Regions from separate parts of the Shewanella eurypsychrophilus genome, predicted to be linked through region 1. Evidence: predicted binding sites of a transcription regulator. Region 1 holds the regulator's gene; each other region holds the start of a gene.
What was found. Region 1 encodes sigma-54, which starts transcription at its own class of promoters, with help from an activator protein. Its sites were predicted from a motif close to GTTGGCACGNNNNTNGNNT; they were not measured.
Positions count from the first base shown of each region.

Region 2: a site for sigma-54 is predicted at 3,571-3,589, ahead of norV (anaerobic nitric oxide reductase flavorubredoxin). Genes of this name have one in related genera too.
Region 3: a site for sigma-54 is predicted at 3,262-3,280, ahead of flgB (flagellar basal body rod protein FlgB). Genes of this name have one in related genera too.
Region 4: a site for sigma-54 is predicted at 2,755-2,773, ahead of flgJ (flagellar assembly peptidoglycan hydrolase FlgJ). Genes of this name have one in related genera too.

Region 1 is NZ_CP045503.2:5,077,060-5,081,615, reverse strand. Features, by position in the region: gene FM038_RS21770 (HPr family phosphocarrier protein) at 238-513, opposite strand; gene rapZ (RNase adapter RapZ) at 506-1,354, opposite strand; gene ptsN (PTS IIA-like nitrogen regulatory protein PtsN) at 1,351-1,794, opposite strand; gene hpf (ribosome hibernation promoting factor) at 1,797-2,084, opposite strand; gene FM038_RS21750 (RNA polymerase factor sigma-54) at 2,296-3,774, opposite strand; gene lptB (LPS export ABC transporter ATP-binding protein) at 3,928-4,556, opposite strand, start outside.
Region 2 is NZ_CP045503.2:728,829-733,384, reverse strand. Features, by position in the region: gene FM038_RS02960 (SDR family oxidoreductase) at 1-513, shown strand, start outside; gene norW (NADH:flavorubredoxin reductase NorW) at 884-2,029, opposite strand; gene norV (anaerobic nitric oxide reductase flavorubredoxin) at 2,026-3,525, opposite strand; gene FM038_RS02945 (c-type cytochrome) at 4,085-4,414, shown strand.
Region 3 is NZ_CP045503.2:3,786,083-3,790,638, forward strand. Features, by position in the region: gene flgE (flagellar hook protein FlgE) at 91-1,455, opposite strand; gene flgD (flagellar hook assembly protein FlgD) at 1,583-2,401, opposite strand; gene flgC (flagellar basal body rod protein FlgC) at 2,415-2,828, opposite strand; gene flgB (flagellar basal body rod protein FlgB) at 2,831-3,229, opposite strand; gene FM038_RS16110 (CheR family methyltransferase) at 3,565-4,398, opposite strand; gene FM038_RS16115 (chemotaxis protein CheV) at 4,540-4,556, opposite strand, start outside.
Region 4 is NZ_CP045503.2:3,778,094-3,782,649, forward strand. Features, by position in the region: gene flgK (flagellar hook-associated protein FlgK) at 1-1,629, opposite strand, end outside; gene flgJ (flagellar assembly peptidoglycan hydrolase FlgJ) at 1,703-2,707, opposite strand; gene FM038_RS16065 (flagellar basal body P-ring protein FlgI) at 2,911-4,002, opposite strand; gene flgH (flagellar basal body L-ring protein FlgH) at 4,043-4,556, opposite strand, start outside.

The DNA of each region.
Region 1 (4,556 bases):
AGCGAGTTGTTGGTCCTTTATGCAAGGTAGAGCTTGTGATGTGTAGTTACTCTACATAAACAAGCGATAACGCAGTAGAAATGGCCAACAAACGCTGCCCTACGGGCTCATCTCAATGGCCTTATTGCTGCGTTACGAGCTTTTCGCTTAACCCATTAGGCGTCATCGCTCGATGCTTTGCACTAAACCCATTGAGATTGAGCAAAATTCAAGCTCGAAAGATCAGCAGGCCCTAAGTTAACTTGCTTCATCAAATTTAGCATCGACGAGTGCGCAGATAGCATCGAGAGCTGCATCGGCGTCTTGGCCTTCACCGAGTAAGGTAATGGTTTTTCCCATGCCAGTTTCTAGCATCAAGAGACCAAGCACACTTGCCGCCGAAGCTCTTTTTTCGCCTTGAACTATGGTGACCTCAGCCTCAAATTCTGAGGCCAGTACGACGAGCTTGGTCGCCGCTCTTGCATGAAGTCCTAGCTTATTACAGATGGTCACCTGACGTTCAAGCTTAATCATTGCTGAGTTCACGATGCCTGGCTTTCACTGTATGTTTGCTGTTACTGAAGAGTTTAGCTAGCTGATCGGTGACATACACAGATCTGTGTTGCCCGCCTGTGCAGCCAATTGCTATTGTAAGGTAACTGCGGTTATTTCTTTCTAAATGGGGTAACCAAGTTTCGAGTAAGTTCTCAATCTGCCAGATAAATTTATTAACCGTTGGTTGCTGACTTAAGAATAGCTGAACAGGTTCATCAAGGCCTGTCATCGGTCTTAATTCGGGCTCCCAGTGTGGGTTCGGTAGAAAGCGTACGTCGAACATGAAGTCAGCCTCAGCAGGCATGCCATGCTTAAAGCCAAATGATTCAAAATTAATCACCAGCTCTTTATCAACACAGCCTAAAAGGATTTCACGTATCTGATTGCTCAGATCATAGATATTAAGCTCGGAGGTATCTATGTAATGATCGACCAATTTAGAAACGGGTTCGAGTAACTGGCGCTCATGCTCAATCGCTTCTTGTAGTGAACTCTTTGTGCGAGATAAAGGATGTAAGCGGCGGGTTTCACTATAACGCTTGAGCAGTACTTCATCTGTGGAGTTTAAGAAAAAACTGAGAAGCTCGGTGCCTTCAGCGAGGTTCGATAATTGCTTTTCGAGTTCTTTCTCCTGTTCTGGCATGTTTCTAACATCGACGCTAATCGCGACCAGATCATTACTGCCTTTAAGTTGCTCGAGTAAAGTATCGATTAAAGGAAGAGGAAGATTGTCGACACAATAATAGCCAAGATCTTCTAAGACCCTAAGTACGACAGATTTTCCTGAACCGGAGCGACCGGATACTATCACCAGCTTCATTGTGTTATTACCTGATAGAGTTCTGACTCATCTTGTGTTTTTCGTAACTGCTTTAAAATGAGCTTATTATTAAGTTTCTCTGCCATTGATGACAAGGTACTTAAGTGTTGTTCACATTGTTCAGCGGGTACTAAAAGTGCAAAAAGTATATCTACCGGTTGCTTATCGATTGAGTCAAAGGAGATCGGCTCCTCGCACTTAATCAGTACGGCAACGGGCTGATTGATATTGGCTAACCTTCCATGAGGTATCGCTATACCATTACCTATACCTGTGCTTCCCATTTTTTCTCTCGCCAAGAGGCTTTCAAATATCTCTTGTGAAGATAGGGTCGGATACTGGACAGCGGCAAGATCGCTGATGAGTTCCAGTACCTTTTTCTTACTGCCCGGAGTGGCGCAAGTAGTACACTCCGGCTGCAGGATGGTGCTTAATTCCATCGTTAATGTTTTGTCAGCTTCTCTTTGTGTTTAATAACCTGACGGTCTAGCTTATCTATCAGGGAGTCGATTGCGGCATACATGTCTGCGTTTTGAGACGCTGCAAAAACCTCTGCACCCGCTAGGTGAAGTTTGGCTTCTGCTTTTTGCTGCATTTTTTGAACATTTAAAATAACCTGCACATTATTGATCTGATCGAAATGTCGTTCAAGCTTAGTAAACTTTTCTTCAACATATTGTCTTAGTGATGTGGTGATTTCGATATGATGTCCAGTTAGGTTTATTTGCATAGAAATACTCCTCCAGTTTCCGATTATAGATAACTCTTTGGCTGATTTCGCTAAGTTATTTTGGCTTAACTCACAACACTGTTCCCTGTTATACCAGGAGGTTAGCCATATTTTCGACTGCAGGCTTCTTCTGGTCATCTGCTCTTTTTGAGTGCGGCTCAGACCTTAAGTGAAGAATAGATTATTTCGACTTAAGGTCTAAATTGATTGTTTATAAACTTTTACGTTGATTCGAAGGTGGAATCATCATAGCTTCACGATACTTGGCTATGGTTCGTCTGGCAACCTTGATGCCTTGCTCTGCCAATAACAATGCCATCTTACTATCACTCAGAGGTTTCTTCTGATTTTCTGCTGCTACTAACTTCTTAATAAAGGCACGAATAGCGGTTGATGAACACTCACCACCATCATCAGTTCCTACGTGGCTCGAGAAGAAGTACTTCAACTCGAATATGCCTCGCGGAGTATGCATATACTTTTGAGTAGTGACACGCGAAATGGTGGACTCGTGCATCTCAACGGCTTCTGCAATATCGTTAAGCACCATAGGTTTCATCGCTTCTTCACCAAATTCAAAGAAACCTTGCTGAAATTTTACAATGCAGTTGGCAACTTTTAGCAGGGTATCATTTCGGCTCTCTAAGCTTTTGATAAACCACTTAGCTTCCTGTAGATGTCCACGGATAAACTGGCCATCAGCTTGGTTTTTGGTGCTTTTTGCCATAGAAGCATAATGTTGATTTACATTGATTTTAGGCATGTAGTCTGGATTGAGCTCAACGACCCAGCGGCCTTTTTTCTTGGTGACAGTGACATCGGGGATCACGTATTCATCACGGCCAAGTGTAATGGCTAACCCTGGGCGAGGGTTAAGCGTTTGAATCAACTCAATAGCTTCTCTAAGATCATCTTCTTTGAGCTTAGTCTTACGCATCAATAAGCGGAAGTCTCGTCCTGCTATTAAATCAAGGTGATCTGCTATTAAAATACGCGCATTATCGATATGTGGTGTAGTGTCAGCATATTGTGCAAGTTGGATCATTAAGCATTCACTGATATCTCTCGCTGCAATTCCAATGGGATCGAAATGTTGTACACGTTTCAAAACGGCTTCAACTTCATCCTGCTCAATTTCTGGATCGCCCATCGCTTCAAGAATATCTTCGACGCTTTGGGTGAGATAGCCTCTCTCATCCACAGCATCTATGATAGCGGTTGCTATCGCGAGGTCATTATCGGAAAAAGGTGTAAGGTTCTTTTGCCATTCTAGGTGCTCGTATAAGCCTTCACTAGTTTCTCCTTGAAAAGGCATATCATCGTCGCGCATAGCGCCAGAGCTAGAGTTTGGCGTTGCGGTATACACCTCATCCCAAGTGGTGTCCGTAGGAAAGTCTTCAGGCATCGAGTCTTGAGTTAAGGCTTCAGAAGTATCTACTGCTGAGCTATCGAGAGGTGCATCATCCTCTGAGCCAGAACTGAATTCAGTTGAATCAATGGTTTTATCTTCACCATTGACCGGGAGATCAACTTGCTCCTCGTCTAATTCGAGAAGGGGGTTGGAGTCTAATGCTTGTTGGATTTCTTGTTGCAGTTCCAGCGACGATAGCTGCAAAAGGCGAATGGCCTGTTGCAGTTGCGGTGTCATGGTTAACTGCTGACCCATTTTAAGCTGGAGTGACGCTTTCATTTACCGCTATTCCCTTCATTGTAATTATAAAATGAGAAAGCCTGTTTAATTGAACTGGGGTTTCTCTGGCCCCTAAACTCACTGTAAGTAAGCTGAGCGTTGGTAAATTTTTTTTGCTCTTAATACGCGAGGAAGAAAGAGTTTATTGATTAACTATAGCTTGAATTGTTCACCTAAGTACACAGCTCTCACTTGCTGATTGTCCAAGATTTCAGCGGGTGTGCCTTCAGCGATCAAATTTCCGTGACTTACTATGTATGCTCGCTCACAAACATCCAATGTTTCTCTCACATTATGGTCTGTGATGAGCACACCAAGCCCTCGGCTTTTAAGTTGTTCGATGATTTTTTTGATGTCGATAACTGAAATAGGATCGACACCTGCGAAAGGTTCATCGAGAAGAATAAACTGCGGGTTTGCTGCGAGCGCTCTGGCAATTTCAACTCGGCGACGTTCTCCACCAGACAAAGCCATGCCCTGACTATCTCGAATATGAGTGATATGGAACTCTTCGAGTAAACTTTCGAGCTGTTCGTCACGGCCATTGCTATCGAGATCTGAGCGGGTTTGTAACACCGCCATGATGTTATCTCTTACTGATAGTTTTCGGAAAATACTCGCTTCTTGTGGAAGATAACCAATGCCTTTTCTTGCCCTAAGGTGCATTGGATCGAGTGTCAGATCATCATCATCGATTAAAATCCTGCCCTTATCACTTTGTACTAGGCCCACAACCATATAAAAGGTTGTTGTTTTTCCTGCACCATTGGGTCCCAGTAGGC
Region 2 (4,556 bases), 1.5 Mb from region 1:
AAATTCGGACCCGTTGGCGGCCTAATCAATAACGCTGGTCTTATGTTACTCGGCGCTGCCGATGTGCAAGATCCAGCAGAGTGGAGCCAGATGCTAAACGTTAACGTCATGGGTGTACTTAACGGTATTCACGCTGTTCTTGCTGGCATGAAAGCCCGTAAAACCGGTACCATCATTAACATCAGTTCTGTTGCGGGTCGTAAAACCTTCCCTAACCATGCCGCTTATTGTGCAACTAAGTTTGCCGTTCATGCCTTAACGGAAAATATCCGTGAAGAAGTGGCAATGGACGATGTACGTATGGTGACTATCGCACCGGGTGCGGTTGAAACGGCACTGCTTAGCCATACGACGAATGAAGAGATTAAAGCGGGCTACCAAGAGTGGAAAGAGTTTATGGGTGGCGTGATTGAACCTACAGCCGTTGCTGATGCTGCTGTATTTGCTTTCGAGCAGCCACAGAATGTTTGTGTACGTGAAATCGTATTAGCGCCAACACGTCAACAGCCGTAGAAAGTCATAGTAAACAAAGAGCCTGAACAGACTCTATATTTATTTAAAAACCCCAGTGTCATCTCTGATACCGGGGTTTTTCTTGGGCATAAAACTGAGTTTATACCAATCAGTATAAGAAAGTGAGCTACTCAGAGTTATTTTTGGCAAACTAATTCAAGGTGAATAGGTGATGGAATGGTGTTCCCTTGTGAATCTATTCAACGAAGAAGTAGGCAGCCAAAAACACTCCTGAAAGGCGAGTTTTAGCGCATCTGATGCTGTGTTAACGAGCTTAAACGTAGAATAACTATGCTCTTCACTCGTTGCCTTGCCTCTTAAGCGCTAAACTCTCGCTGAGCGGTCACATCTTTATACTGATTGGTATTGATTAAAATGTTGGCGGAAGCTCACGCAACAGGGAAAACCCTTGCTTCATATGACTGCCGGTAACCACAAAACCAATCAGCTGCTGCTCTTCATCGAAGGCTTTGGCCGTCATTCCCTCCCTGCTTGCGCTCACTTGCCAATTTGCATCGGCATTGGCGGTATTACCACTTAACTGCATGGGGAGACGCGGAGTCTTAACCTTAACCATCATAGGCGGTAGCGCCACATTACTGGCCTGACCGAGTAAGGTTTTTGCCAGCGCATTAGCACTCATCAGTATCGGCTGCAGAAAAGCCAGCACATTGCCGTCAATTTCGGCGCAATCCCCCAGCGCAAAAATATGAGGATCTGAAGTGCGCAATTGACGATCCACCACGATACCACGATTAGTTTTCAGTCCAGCTTCTGCCGCTAAACGAATATTCGGCCGCAGTCCCACAGCGCACACCACAGCATCCACTCGATAGTCATGACCGTTTTCAAGACTGATGGCGATAGATTCTTCTGCCTGTCGCAGACTTTCAACTTGGGTGCCCAGTTCTATCGACACCCCTTGATTGCCCAGAGACTGATAAAGTTGCGCAGAGACAAAATCGGGTAACAGACTCGGTAATAGTGCCTCTGCCCTGTCGGTTAATATCACTCGCTTATCCGCACTGGCCAAATCCATTGCGATCTCGGTACCAATCAGGCCAGCGCCTATCACCAACACAGATTGAGCCTTCTTCAGCTCGACCTCAGAGGCCGCATAATCCTCCAAGCCATTGAGGGTAATAATTCGCCCCATCGCGTCCCCCTGAAAAGGGGGCACTAGGGCCTTAGCACCTGTAGCCAAGATCAGTTGCTGATAAGCAATCGACTCACCATTACAGCGCAGCGTTTTTTGCCTCGCATCTATACTCTCTACCCGGCTACGACGCAACAGAGTGATGTCATAGGTCTTGGCAAACTCATCGGCGCTCATCTTAATCAGATCATTAGCCGACTGCCCTTTAGTGAACACATGGCTCAGATCGGGTTTCGCATAATCATCGCCACAGCTGGCGGTGATCACAGTGATCGCCTGTTGTGTATCTTGCCGGCGTAGCGTCTTCACTAACTGATAAGCGGCAAAACCACTGCCTATAATCACTATAGGCAGACTCATGCTGCGGCCTCTTTAGCAAGCGGTTCAAAAACAGCCTTTCCTAAACTACAGTCAGGACAAAGAAAATAGTCCGGCACATCTTGCCACTCAGTGCCTGGGGCGACATCTTGGTTAGGCTCTCCCAATGCAGGATCGTAGACCCACTGACACACAGTACATACCAGGCTCTGCCCTGCAAAATCCGTAGTACTGACGCTAGCCACTTCGGCTTGGCTGGCTGTTTCTGCTGGCTGCTTGGCTGGTATCACAGGATCATTGACTGCCGGTGTATTTTGTTTGGTATCGAGTGCTTGAAGGGGATGTAAAGCCCATTGGCGCGCGACCTCTTTACCATGCTCACGACATGCCAACAGCGCCTTGCCATCTGGCTTCCATTTAGTCTTCAACCCAAGCACTGTTTCAAAACCGGCATCGGTCAGACGAGTGTGGATACGGTCAACTGCACCACCGTTCCAACCGAAACTGCCGAAGGCGCCAGCCTTCTTATTCTTAAAACGTAGACCCGTGATCTCCTCCAGCATGCCGGCCACCTTAGGCATCATCACATTGTTCATGGTCGATGAGCCAACAAGTACCCCCTTAGATCTAAATAGGCCGGTCAAGATCTCGTTCTTATCGTGACGGGAAACGTTAAAAATTTTCACCGCAACTTGGGGATCGACATCATAGATCCCTTGCGCTATGGCATCTGCCATCATGCGAGTATTGTTAGACATAGAATCATAAAAAATTGTGATCCTGTCTTCCTGATATTCATCGGCCCATTCTAGATATTTATGAATAATCTGTGTTGCATCTTCACGCCACACTACGCCGTGAGCGGTAGCAATCATATCGACAGGCAAGTTGAAACTAAGTACTTCTTGGATCTTCGCGGTCACCAAGGGACTGAATGGGGTGAGGATATTGGCGTAATAGCGTAGACATTGATCCATCAGTTCAGTCTGATCGACCTCATCGTTAAATAGGCGCTCGTCACAGTAATGCTGACCGAAGGCGTCGTTACTGAACAGCACGGCATCCTCAGTCATATAGGTCATCATGCTGTCGGGCCAATGTAGCATTGGGGTCTCGATGAAGATCAATTGCTTACCGTTGCCCAGATCCAAGCTATCGCCAGTTTTAACGATATTGAAATTCCACTCAGGGTGATGATGATGCCCAGTAATAGAGTCGATGGCATTTTCGGTGCAGTAAATAGGTGTGCCTGGGATTTTTGCCAACAGTGCCGCCAAGGCGCCAGCGTGATCTTCTTCGGCGTGATTAATGACAATATAATCGATCTGTTTCAGATCGATCTCCAGCTCCAAATTTTGCACAAATTCATGACAGAACTTGTGATCGACGGTATCGATCAGTACCGTTTTCTCTTCTCGGATCAGATAGCTGTTATAGCTGGTACCCTTTTCCGTCTTATATTCAGTACCATGAAAATCTCGTACTTCCCAATCACGTTGACCGACCCATTGAATATTGTTCTTGACCTTAATAGCCATGGTAAAACCTCAAATATGCTTAAATTATTAAACTTGAATAGCCTATTGCACAAGCCGGGCCAAAGTTATAACTCACTATATTTAAAGTGTTTTACATTTTACCCACCGGGAATTAATGTCATAAGGACAATTAAAATAAATGTCCTTATGACATGGTGGTGTCATAAAGACATCTAGATTCAATTTGACTAGCGATGTCAAAACGACAAAGCCACAGATGAAATTACACTAGCCGTTAAAACCTTAACAACCTCCACATATCGACTATTACTTAAGTGATATAAAAATAGTGATTCAAATCTCATTTTTGACTTATCAATATTTAAATTAAATCGTGAAAATAAAACCAATAAAAATAAATATCATCTAATTCAATGGAATAACCCACAAATACCATTCATTAGATTTTTATTCATGATATTTTTATCAATTAGATTTTTATAATGAATAGTGATCAACATCAAGTTAACATCTACTCCATTTTGATAAGTTACGTAACAAGGCAGAACGGTTCTGCTAACAGTAAGTTAAGTCACGTACTCCGATGACTAAGGAAAAGATGATGAAACCGACAATAAAAATAGGCGCATGTATCCTACTCGCATTCTCATTTAGTGCTCAGGTATACGCAGCAGATGGGGGCAATCCTAAGAAGGGGAAGCACCTGTACAAGAAAGAGTGTAAATCTTGTCACAGCCAAGGTGACACAGCTGGAGAACTCACTCCAATGAGTAAGACCATGAGCCAGTGGGATCGCTACTTTAAGCGTCTGAAACATAAAGGCGATCAGGAAGCCTTCAATGCGCTGTCTAACAAGGATCTAAAAGATATTCAACAGTTCCTTTACGACCATGCGGCCGACTCGGACCAACCACAAACCTGCGGTTAATAGAGTTAACCATTAAGCACTAATCAAAGACTAATCAAGACAAATTTAAAAATATGGGGGAACTCCCCAGGCCTCCCATCAGCCTGAATTTGTTAACAGTTAGTCAGATTTTAATCAATAGAGATAAGGTCTGAAGCTTAAT
Region 3 (4,556 bases), 1.3 Mb from region 1:
TTTTAAGTTTTAAGTTTTAAGTTTTAAGTTTTAAGTTTTAAGTTTTAAGCAGGTATTGCCACGCGGCAACACCTGCTTAAATAAGCATCACTATCTGATCTGCAGTATGGTCTGCTGCAAGGTGTTATTCACCTCAAGTGTCCTTGAGTTTGCTTGGAAATTACGCTGAGCAGAGATAAGGTCCACCAGCTCAGTCGTCAAATCTACGTTCGACTGCTCCAGCGCCGATGAGCGGATACTGCCGAAGGTGCCGCTGTTGGCTTCACCCGCAAGCGCAGGACCTGAATCTAAACTGGCCTTCCAAGAAGTGTTCCCCACTTGAGTTAAGCCCTGTTCATTGGCAAAACGTGCCAATGCGACTCGCGCAAGCGCAACGGTGGAGCCGTTACTGTAGCTGGCATTGACGAGGCCATCGGCACCCACTTCTACATTGGTCAAACGACCAACCGTAGTACCATCTTGACTCAGCTCAGTCACTTCAAAAGTGGATGCGTATTGTGTTGGGTTATTAAAATCAATCGTTAAGGTCTGGGTCCCATCTGTACCTGGGCCAAGAACTCCCGCACCAGCGACGCCGAGCTGTACTGTCGTGATGGTTGCTGGATCTGTTGTGGTATGAGCGCCAGTATCATTAAACTTAATCACCGCGCCTTCCCAACCACCGGCGGTTACAGCAGAAGTACCGATAACATCAGCCACACCATCACCTGTGGTATCTTGATCGTAAACACCCGCAGCGCCAGCTAAATCTACTTGTTTTCCATCGACTGCATAAAACGCGACCCAGTTACTCTCACCGGTATAGGCTGCATCCGGCGGGCGTACAAAGTAAGTAGTCATAATATGTGGTTCACCTAAAGAGTCATACATGGTGACTGCTGTAGAGTTGTTATAGGTATCACGATCGGCTGGATCAAACAGCGCAGGATCTAAGGTGGAATCCCCCGCATTGAGATTCATCTGAATACTGATATTTTCAGTTTTTTGCGGACTACCAGCGGTATCAGGGATCCTAACGGGTTTAGTCGTCGTCAAACTCACGGATGTAGAGTTACCATCTTTATCCACTGGAAACGTTTGTAGATAGTTCCCCTGTGAATCGACAAGGTAATTTCCTGAATCGACTTTAAACGCACCCGCTCGAGTAAAAGAGTGGTCTTTGGCCTCTAGATCAGAGGAGGTCACGAAGAAGCCGCCACCGTTAATCGCCATATCTAATGCGTTATTGGTAAACTGTAAGCTACCTTGATGGAATTGCTGAGCAACCTGGCTCGTTGTAGCACCACCACCAACTGCAGTTTTGCTGTTAGCAAAGATAGAGTTAGCATACACATCGGCAAATTCGGCACGAGATTCCTTAAAGCCGATGCTATTCACGTTAGCAATATTGTTTGCTGTTGTATTTAGGTCTTTCTGCGCTGCAGAAATACCACTCAATGCAATATTAAACGACATAATTCACCTCGATATCAATTCATGTTAAAGGTCAATATCCTATTAACCCCTCTAGCTATCCTTACATCACCTTGTCTCTATTTTCAGAACAAGGTGTATTTATCTTTCCATAACACCTGAATTTTGTTTACGTTTCCGATACAGCTAATACATCACCAATCTTAATACCGCCAACGCCCCTCAAATTGAGAATCGCACCAGTGCTTGCAGTACCTAAAGAAACACTCGTAACATGTGCATAGGTCGACACAGGCAACTCTTCACTCGTACCATCGACTCGCCCGGTGGCTTTTATGGAGTAGTTGCCACTGGCAACAGGTTCACCATTCTTATCTAAACCATCCCAGGAAACATCGATATTGCCACCCGCGCTGCCATCAATGGTGAAGGTCTTCACTAACTGGCCTTTCTCATCTTCAATTCGAACTGCAATACTTTCTATGGTTTCAGGCGTACTGATAATCCCTTTTAAAGAAGGATCTTCTGCCGATATATGACCGGTATCCGATGGGATTAATACTTTCTGCCCTACTAAGCCTGAAGCCTGTAGAGCCTGACTCGACGTCATCACTGAATTCAAGGTTTTGATCTCATCATTGAGATTATTGATGCCATCTACGGTTGAAAATGAAGCCATCTGTGCGATCATCTGATCGTTATCGACAGGTTTAAATGGGTCTTGCATTGATAACTGCTGACTCAATAGCGAAAAGAAATCCTCTTGAGTCAGTTCTTGATTATTTGCCTCAGGTATTGATGACTCATCAGGCAAGCGGATCCCATCAATAAATGGGTTCCCCGTTGTCGAGGTTTCCTCAGCAGACTGAGTCGTTGCCGCCTGTATTGCAGCAGATGTTGCCTGCTGGGATGGACCTGTGTTCTGCGAAGATACAGAGGTTTGTCCTGCAAGGGCTTGAGTATTATTAAGTGGGTTAATGAGGCTCACTTGTTACCTCCTATTATTTGCCAATTCTTAGAGTTTGCTGCAGCATTGATTTTGCTGCCTCAGCGACCTGAACATTCATTTGATAAGAGCGAGATGCTGAAATCATATTTGCCATCTCCTCCATCACATTGACATTAGGTTTATAGATAAAGCCATCCGTATCAGCCATTGGGTGATTCGGTGAAAACTCTTTTTGTAACGGTGCATCACTTTCTACAATGCCTTTGACTACTACAGACTGAGATGACTGCTGTTGATTTGCCTTCGCCATCTCAGCTTCAAAAATAGGATGACGAGCACGGTAAGTCTTATCAATACTGCTTGAAACCGAATCTGCATTAGCGATATTACTCGCCGTCGTATTCAATCTTACTGATTGAGCCGCCATACCAGAGCCTGAAACATTAAAAATATTAAATAAACTCATGATTAATCACCTCTTAACGCCTTCTTCAAACCTGAAAACTTACTGTCAAGAAAACCGAGCGACATCTGATATTCAAGTGCGTTCTGCATAAACTCTGTTTGCTCTTTTTGCATCTCAACAGTGTTGCCATCGCCAGTATCTGGTTGGTCCGGCACTCGATAACCGATATTCTGTTGCGATAAAGCTTTTAAATCAAAATGCTTACTATCGCTACGACTCATAGATAAACCGCCTTGTCGACTCGTCGCAGCTTGAAATGCTTTATCGAAATCAATATCTCGAGCCTTATAATGTGGAGTATCGGCATTAGCAATATTGGAAGATATAACTTCGGCACGTTGGGAACGGATCCCAAGAGTGTATTGATGCACTCCTAATGCTTTATCAAAATTAATCGCCATAAAATTGCCTCCTGAACTCAATGCAATAAATAAAGCAATTCTTATGCCAAAAAGTATGGGTTCAAGAATGAAATCTGACTCGATATAGAAAGGGGATATCCGCTAACAGCAGCAAATTAGCTGCGTGAAGTACGCAATAATAGTATTAAGCACGTATGGCTAAAGGGGGCAAAGATCAAAGAAGAAGATTTTAATTAAAAGTGAGCAAGTTCGGTTACATGCAAACGAGTAAAGCGCCAAAATGACTAATTTGAGCAAGCAATACTGTTCTAGATGAGGGGCTGAAAACCGCTAGCCTTGGCGACTAGACGGTACTGAGAACACCAGCGAAAGCCTTACGTCTTTCTTTGATAGTAGATGCCGGGGTTACATCGAATCATGTCAAACTCTTCAGTTAAGCCTGCAATAGACTCAGAAGCACCAAGAAAAAGTATCCCTTTTGGGTTTAAAGCGGCAGCAAATTGCCGCAAAATTTTTGCCTTTGCCTCAGGGGCAAAATAGATCAGAACATTCCGACAAAAAATAATGTCAAATTTACCTAGCAAGGTATAACTTTCAAGCAGATTATGTGCCCTAAAGTTAACAAATTTTTTGACATTGTCCTTAATAACCATAGTGCCAGAGTCTGTGGAATCAAAAAACTGACGCTTTCTCTGATCTGATAACCCTCGACCTAAGGCTAAATTGTCATATTCGCCATTTTTACACTTCTCTAGCATAGAGGGTGACAAATCTGTGGCTAGGATTGTTGCGCTGCCAGGTAAGGTTCCGGGACGCTTCTGTTGGTATTCCAAAATAGTCATACCCAATGAGTAAGGTTCCTGCCCTGATGAACAAGCGGCAGACCAAATTTTAAGTGGCCGACCTAATCTTGAATATTCAGGTAAAAGGGCACTGGATAGCAATTCAAAAGGGTAACGGTCTCTGAACCATAAGGTCTCATTAGTCGTCATAGCATCTATGACTTCAGCCCTAAGTTTACGCTCAGTTGGCTTCATTGAATGCTTAACAACCTCAGAAAGTGATGGGAGATTATATTTTCCCATCAGAGGTGCCAATCGACTGCGCACAAGATACTGCTTATTATCCCCCAACACGATACCACTGTGTTGCTCCAGAAATAATCTAAATTGCGTGTACTCAGTTTCAGCGAGTGTTTTATTTGGCACCTAAATATCCTAATATCAATTAAATAGCTATGACAATGTAACCAAACTCAGCATAACGAAAACAAGTTGGAGCGCAGTCTTATACACGAGTAAGGTGTAAGAAACAAATTAATATATACACTGCACTCTCACTAATTAACATTATAGACTCAAATGCT
Region 4 (4,556 bases), 1.3 Mb from region 1:
TGCCATGGCGACTGCATTTGTGTTGTCTCCTGGCGCAAATGAGAGATCAAAAGTGAATCTGTCGGTTGCACCTGCTGTACTAGTAACATCGAAGGTAAAACCATGTGCGCTGATTGAAGGCGGGACGTATGCTGCTGGAGCACCGAGCGATGCACCATTAACATCAAACACTTCAAACATGCTTGTGGTGGTATTGATCTCAAACGTGAGTTCTGAGCCTGTAAGTGGGAAATTTGCATCTGTGCGGTCATCGATACTCACCATCTCAATACTGGTGTTGCCTGAATTAGCGGCATCGGCTGTGATCTTCGGCGCCGCAGCTGCAATACCTTTTGCATCCGTCATTGCGACTGCGATACTTGCCGCGGCACCTGAAGAGGGTCTTATTTCAAACTTATCTCCATCGGCTAACAGACCCGAATCGATATGTATAGAGAAACCATTAGCCCCATCAAGCTGGGTGCCATTTAAGGTTAACGGGGTGACAGCGCCTGTGACTCCGTCTGTTAACTCATAAGTAGCCGGCGCCGTATATTTCAGCTCAAAACTATTGCCCGACAAAAGGCCGACATCATCAATGTTGACCCTTAAATTTGCTGTGCCTGTGTTAGCACTATCAGCACCTACACGACCAACAGACATGGTCGGATCGTTGATATCTTTGAAGATGTTTTGTCCCATCTCACCATTCAGATCGAAACCTTCCGAGTTCGCCTGATTAAATGCATCTGCCACACCTAAGGCTAGTTGACTGACTTCAAGCTCTGCCGGCACTAAAGTATCTGCTCTAAATTCAAATAGAGCACCTATCTGTCCGCCTAATTTAGTGGCATCAATGGTCTGGCTTTGATTACCGACCATAGCAATGAGCTGAATCTCTTCAGGATAAGGATCACCAGCCATTGTCCCCACTGACATAGATATCTCGCCAGAGACAAGCATCACAGAGCCCCCGAGCATGATGCTCTTAGCCCCCGTATCTAAAGGGATCACATTAACTTGGGCATATTGACTCAGCTCTTGGATCAACGCATCTTGCTGATCGAGTAGTTGGGCATCTTGCCCTTGAGACTTCATCAGTTCTTGGTTGATATGGCCAAGTTCTTTGCTTATCTCATTAATTCTGTCGGTGATCCCGCCTATCTGGTCATTAGTTTGTTGCATCTGTCCATCAAGATGAGACTGCATCTGATTTAAACTCTTAGCGAGCTGATCTGCTGTCCCTAAGAGTGAACCGCGGATCCCCATATCATCAGGCAGATCGGCTAAGTTATTTAATCCTGCAAAAAAGTCGTTAAGTCCCTGTGGGATAGACTTACCAATTTGTGAAAATAGCTGATCCATTTCATTCATTTTGGTTTGGGTAGTTTGTGCTTCGCTAACAGCAGTTTGTCCAATTCTCAGCTCACGAGCGGCGTAATCGTTATAGATCCGCTTAACATCTGATATATAGGTACCAGCGCCATAGAACTCACTCCCTATACGCTGTGACTCTACACTGGACTGCTCGGCAACTTGCCTGTGATACCCTTGGGTATTGGCATTAGCGATATTGTTACTGGTAACGGCTAACTGCGATTGCGAGGCTAACACGCCAGTTCGTGCAATATTGAGAAGATCCATAGACATTACAAATACCCTCTATCTACTTCAGTTGCACCGATGAGCACAGCTGATAACGTTACTTTTGCATCGATAAAAATCATTGTGTGGACCCCATAGAAGGCACACTTATCACCGGACTTATCGATTTCATCACCTTGATCACTTTATCGGCATAATTAGGATCAGTTGCATAGCCAGCATCCTGTAGCGCTTGGATAAACTCATTAGGGTTCGCCGCTTTCTTCATCGCCTCTTGATACCTTGGCCCGTCGGAGATAAAACTGACAAAATCATCAAAGCTCTGTTTGATATCCTCATAAACACGGAAATCTGCTTTTTGCTGCACGGCCACACCTTGCTCAAACTCGAGTGAGCTAACCAGCGCCTTGTCTCCCTGCCAACGTTGATCGGCCTTAATATTAAAAAGATTATTGCTAGATTGACCACCAGCAGCTTTAATCATTTTTTGTCCCCAGCCTGTTTCAAGGGCTGATTGTGCTATCAAGACTTCAGGCTGTGTGCCTAAAGCATGAGCTGCCTTTTCTGCGTGGGGATAGAGCTTGTTGATAAAGTCATCTTTATCGGTGAACGTCACTTCCGATTGCCTCACTTCAGACGGCAAACTCTTGCCAGTCAAAATATTGTCAATCTTAGAAGCGATGTGAGTGTCTTGGCTGCCAGTAATTGACTCTTCCTTTACTGGCTGGATAGCACTTTGCATTACTCGGTCTTTGGCAAAAGAGTGAGATGATTGCATGTTCCCACGCAGCACTGATGCGGGTGTCACATCACTCGTGCCTGGAGAAAGTTGTTGAACCATCAAGTCGGCGAGACCTAGCATGCCCTTATCTGATAAGTTGACTGACATCTGCTGGTCATGCATCTGTTCATAAAACTTAGTGTATTCACTGTTCATCGGGCTATCTGATTCAAAGACGGCATTGGCATCACGCATACTTTTCATCAACATTTGCACAAAAATGCCTTCAAACTGCTGGGCAACTTCTCTTAAAGCCCCCTTGTCATCTTTTTGGGCCTTAGCCCTCAATGAATCGAGACCTCCGATATCCAAAAAGTGAGATGAGTTTGATAGCTTTTCCATAAATGTTTCCAGAAATTCCGACAATATTCAGACGATGTTATTTATTAATGCAAACTGCGCACCAAGTTTAAAAAAAAATAGAAGTTGTTAAAAGCTTGAAGTAATACCAACCGGTATAAATGGTATGAAATTTCAGCTAACACCAAATAAAAAGGGAGCATTAGTAAAATACTAAGCTCCCTTTAAGCGTTAAACTATATGTGTTAAATAATGATCAATTCACCATGAAGTGCACCAGCCACTTTCAATGCTTCTAATATGGCAAGTACATCCGACGGTGCGGCCCCCACTAGGTTTACCGCTCGAACCAGCTCATCTAGCGTCGTTCCAGGGTTAAACATAAACATGCGGCTATCTTCCTCTAACACATCGATAGTGCTGTCAGTCGTCACCACAGTTTCACCACCGGTTAATGGGTTAGGCTGAGAAACTTGTGTAGCTTCAGCAATAGTCACTGTTAGTCCACCATGTGTTACTGCCGCAGGCAGTAAACGCACATCTTTGCCGACAACTATGGTGCCAGTGCGTGAGTTGACAATGACTTTGGCAGAACCTGATGCTGGCTCTACTTGAATATTCTCTAAAGTTGCCAAAAATGACACTCGCTGTGACACATCCCTTGGTGCACTGACCTGAACAGAAGCGGCATCTAAGGGTCTCGCCATCCCAGGACCCAGCAACTCATTAATCGCATCGGCTAAACGTTTAGCCGTTGAAAAGTCAGCGCGACGTAAGTTGAATGTCAAATAATCCCCCGTTGAAAATGGGGTGGCCACAGTGCGTTCAACAATAGCGCCATTTGGAATTCGACCTACAGTAGGCGTATTTTGAATGACTTTTGAACCGTCTAAACCCTCGGCGCTAAAACCACTGACCACCATGTTGCCCTGTGCAATTGCATAAACATTACCATCGACTCCCTTTAAAAAGGTCTGTAGTAACGTTCCGCCACGTAGGCTTTTAGCTTCACCTAGGCTTGAAACAGTAATATCGAGTGTTTGACCTGGCTTGATAAAAGGAGGCATATTGGCATTAACTGCAACCACTGCGATATTTTTAACCTTAGGTCTGACGTTATCAGGTAGGTTAATACCAAAATTCTTCAACATGGTTTTAAAGGTCTGCTCCGTGTAGCGGGTTTTCTCCCCGGTTCCAGGTAAACCAACCACTAAACCATAGCCAATAAGTTGATTCGAGCGCACACCTTGAACATTTGCTATATCTTTTATCCTTTGTGCCTGGCTTGGACCGGTGACAAAAAACAGTAGTAAAAGATAGATAAATTTATATTTCATAGTGTTAATTCCTTAATCACGACGAGGTTCCATGGCTGCCTTAGAAAGGCCACCAACTCCCCATAAAGAATGAACTGAGCCATCCAACCTTCTGTACATCAGCAAACGTGCCTGTGCCGCTGTATTGAATACGTGCATTAGCGACTCTTGGCGAGTCGATCGTGTTGTCTGGACGTATATCTTGTGAACGTACAACCCCAGTGATTCGAACAAACTCATCACCATTGTTGATACTTATCCATTTCTCTCCGCGAATGACTAAGTTGCCATTATTGAGAACCTGCATCACATTGGCCGAAATACTGCCGCTCAAGCTATTACTCTGATCCGCATCAGATTCCCGCTTGGTATTCATACTATCTTTATATTTTAAGTCGATAGGTTGTCCACCTATGGTGATATTGCCACCACCGGCATAAATGGGGTCGAGTGATAAATCAGTCCCTTTCTTGATCTCATTGCTGGCACTTTTTGTCGCTTGAGTCTGTTCCATCAAGATAACTGTGATGATGTCGCCAACTTTAAGCGCCTTAATATCGGAATAAAGGCTAGAT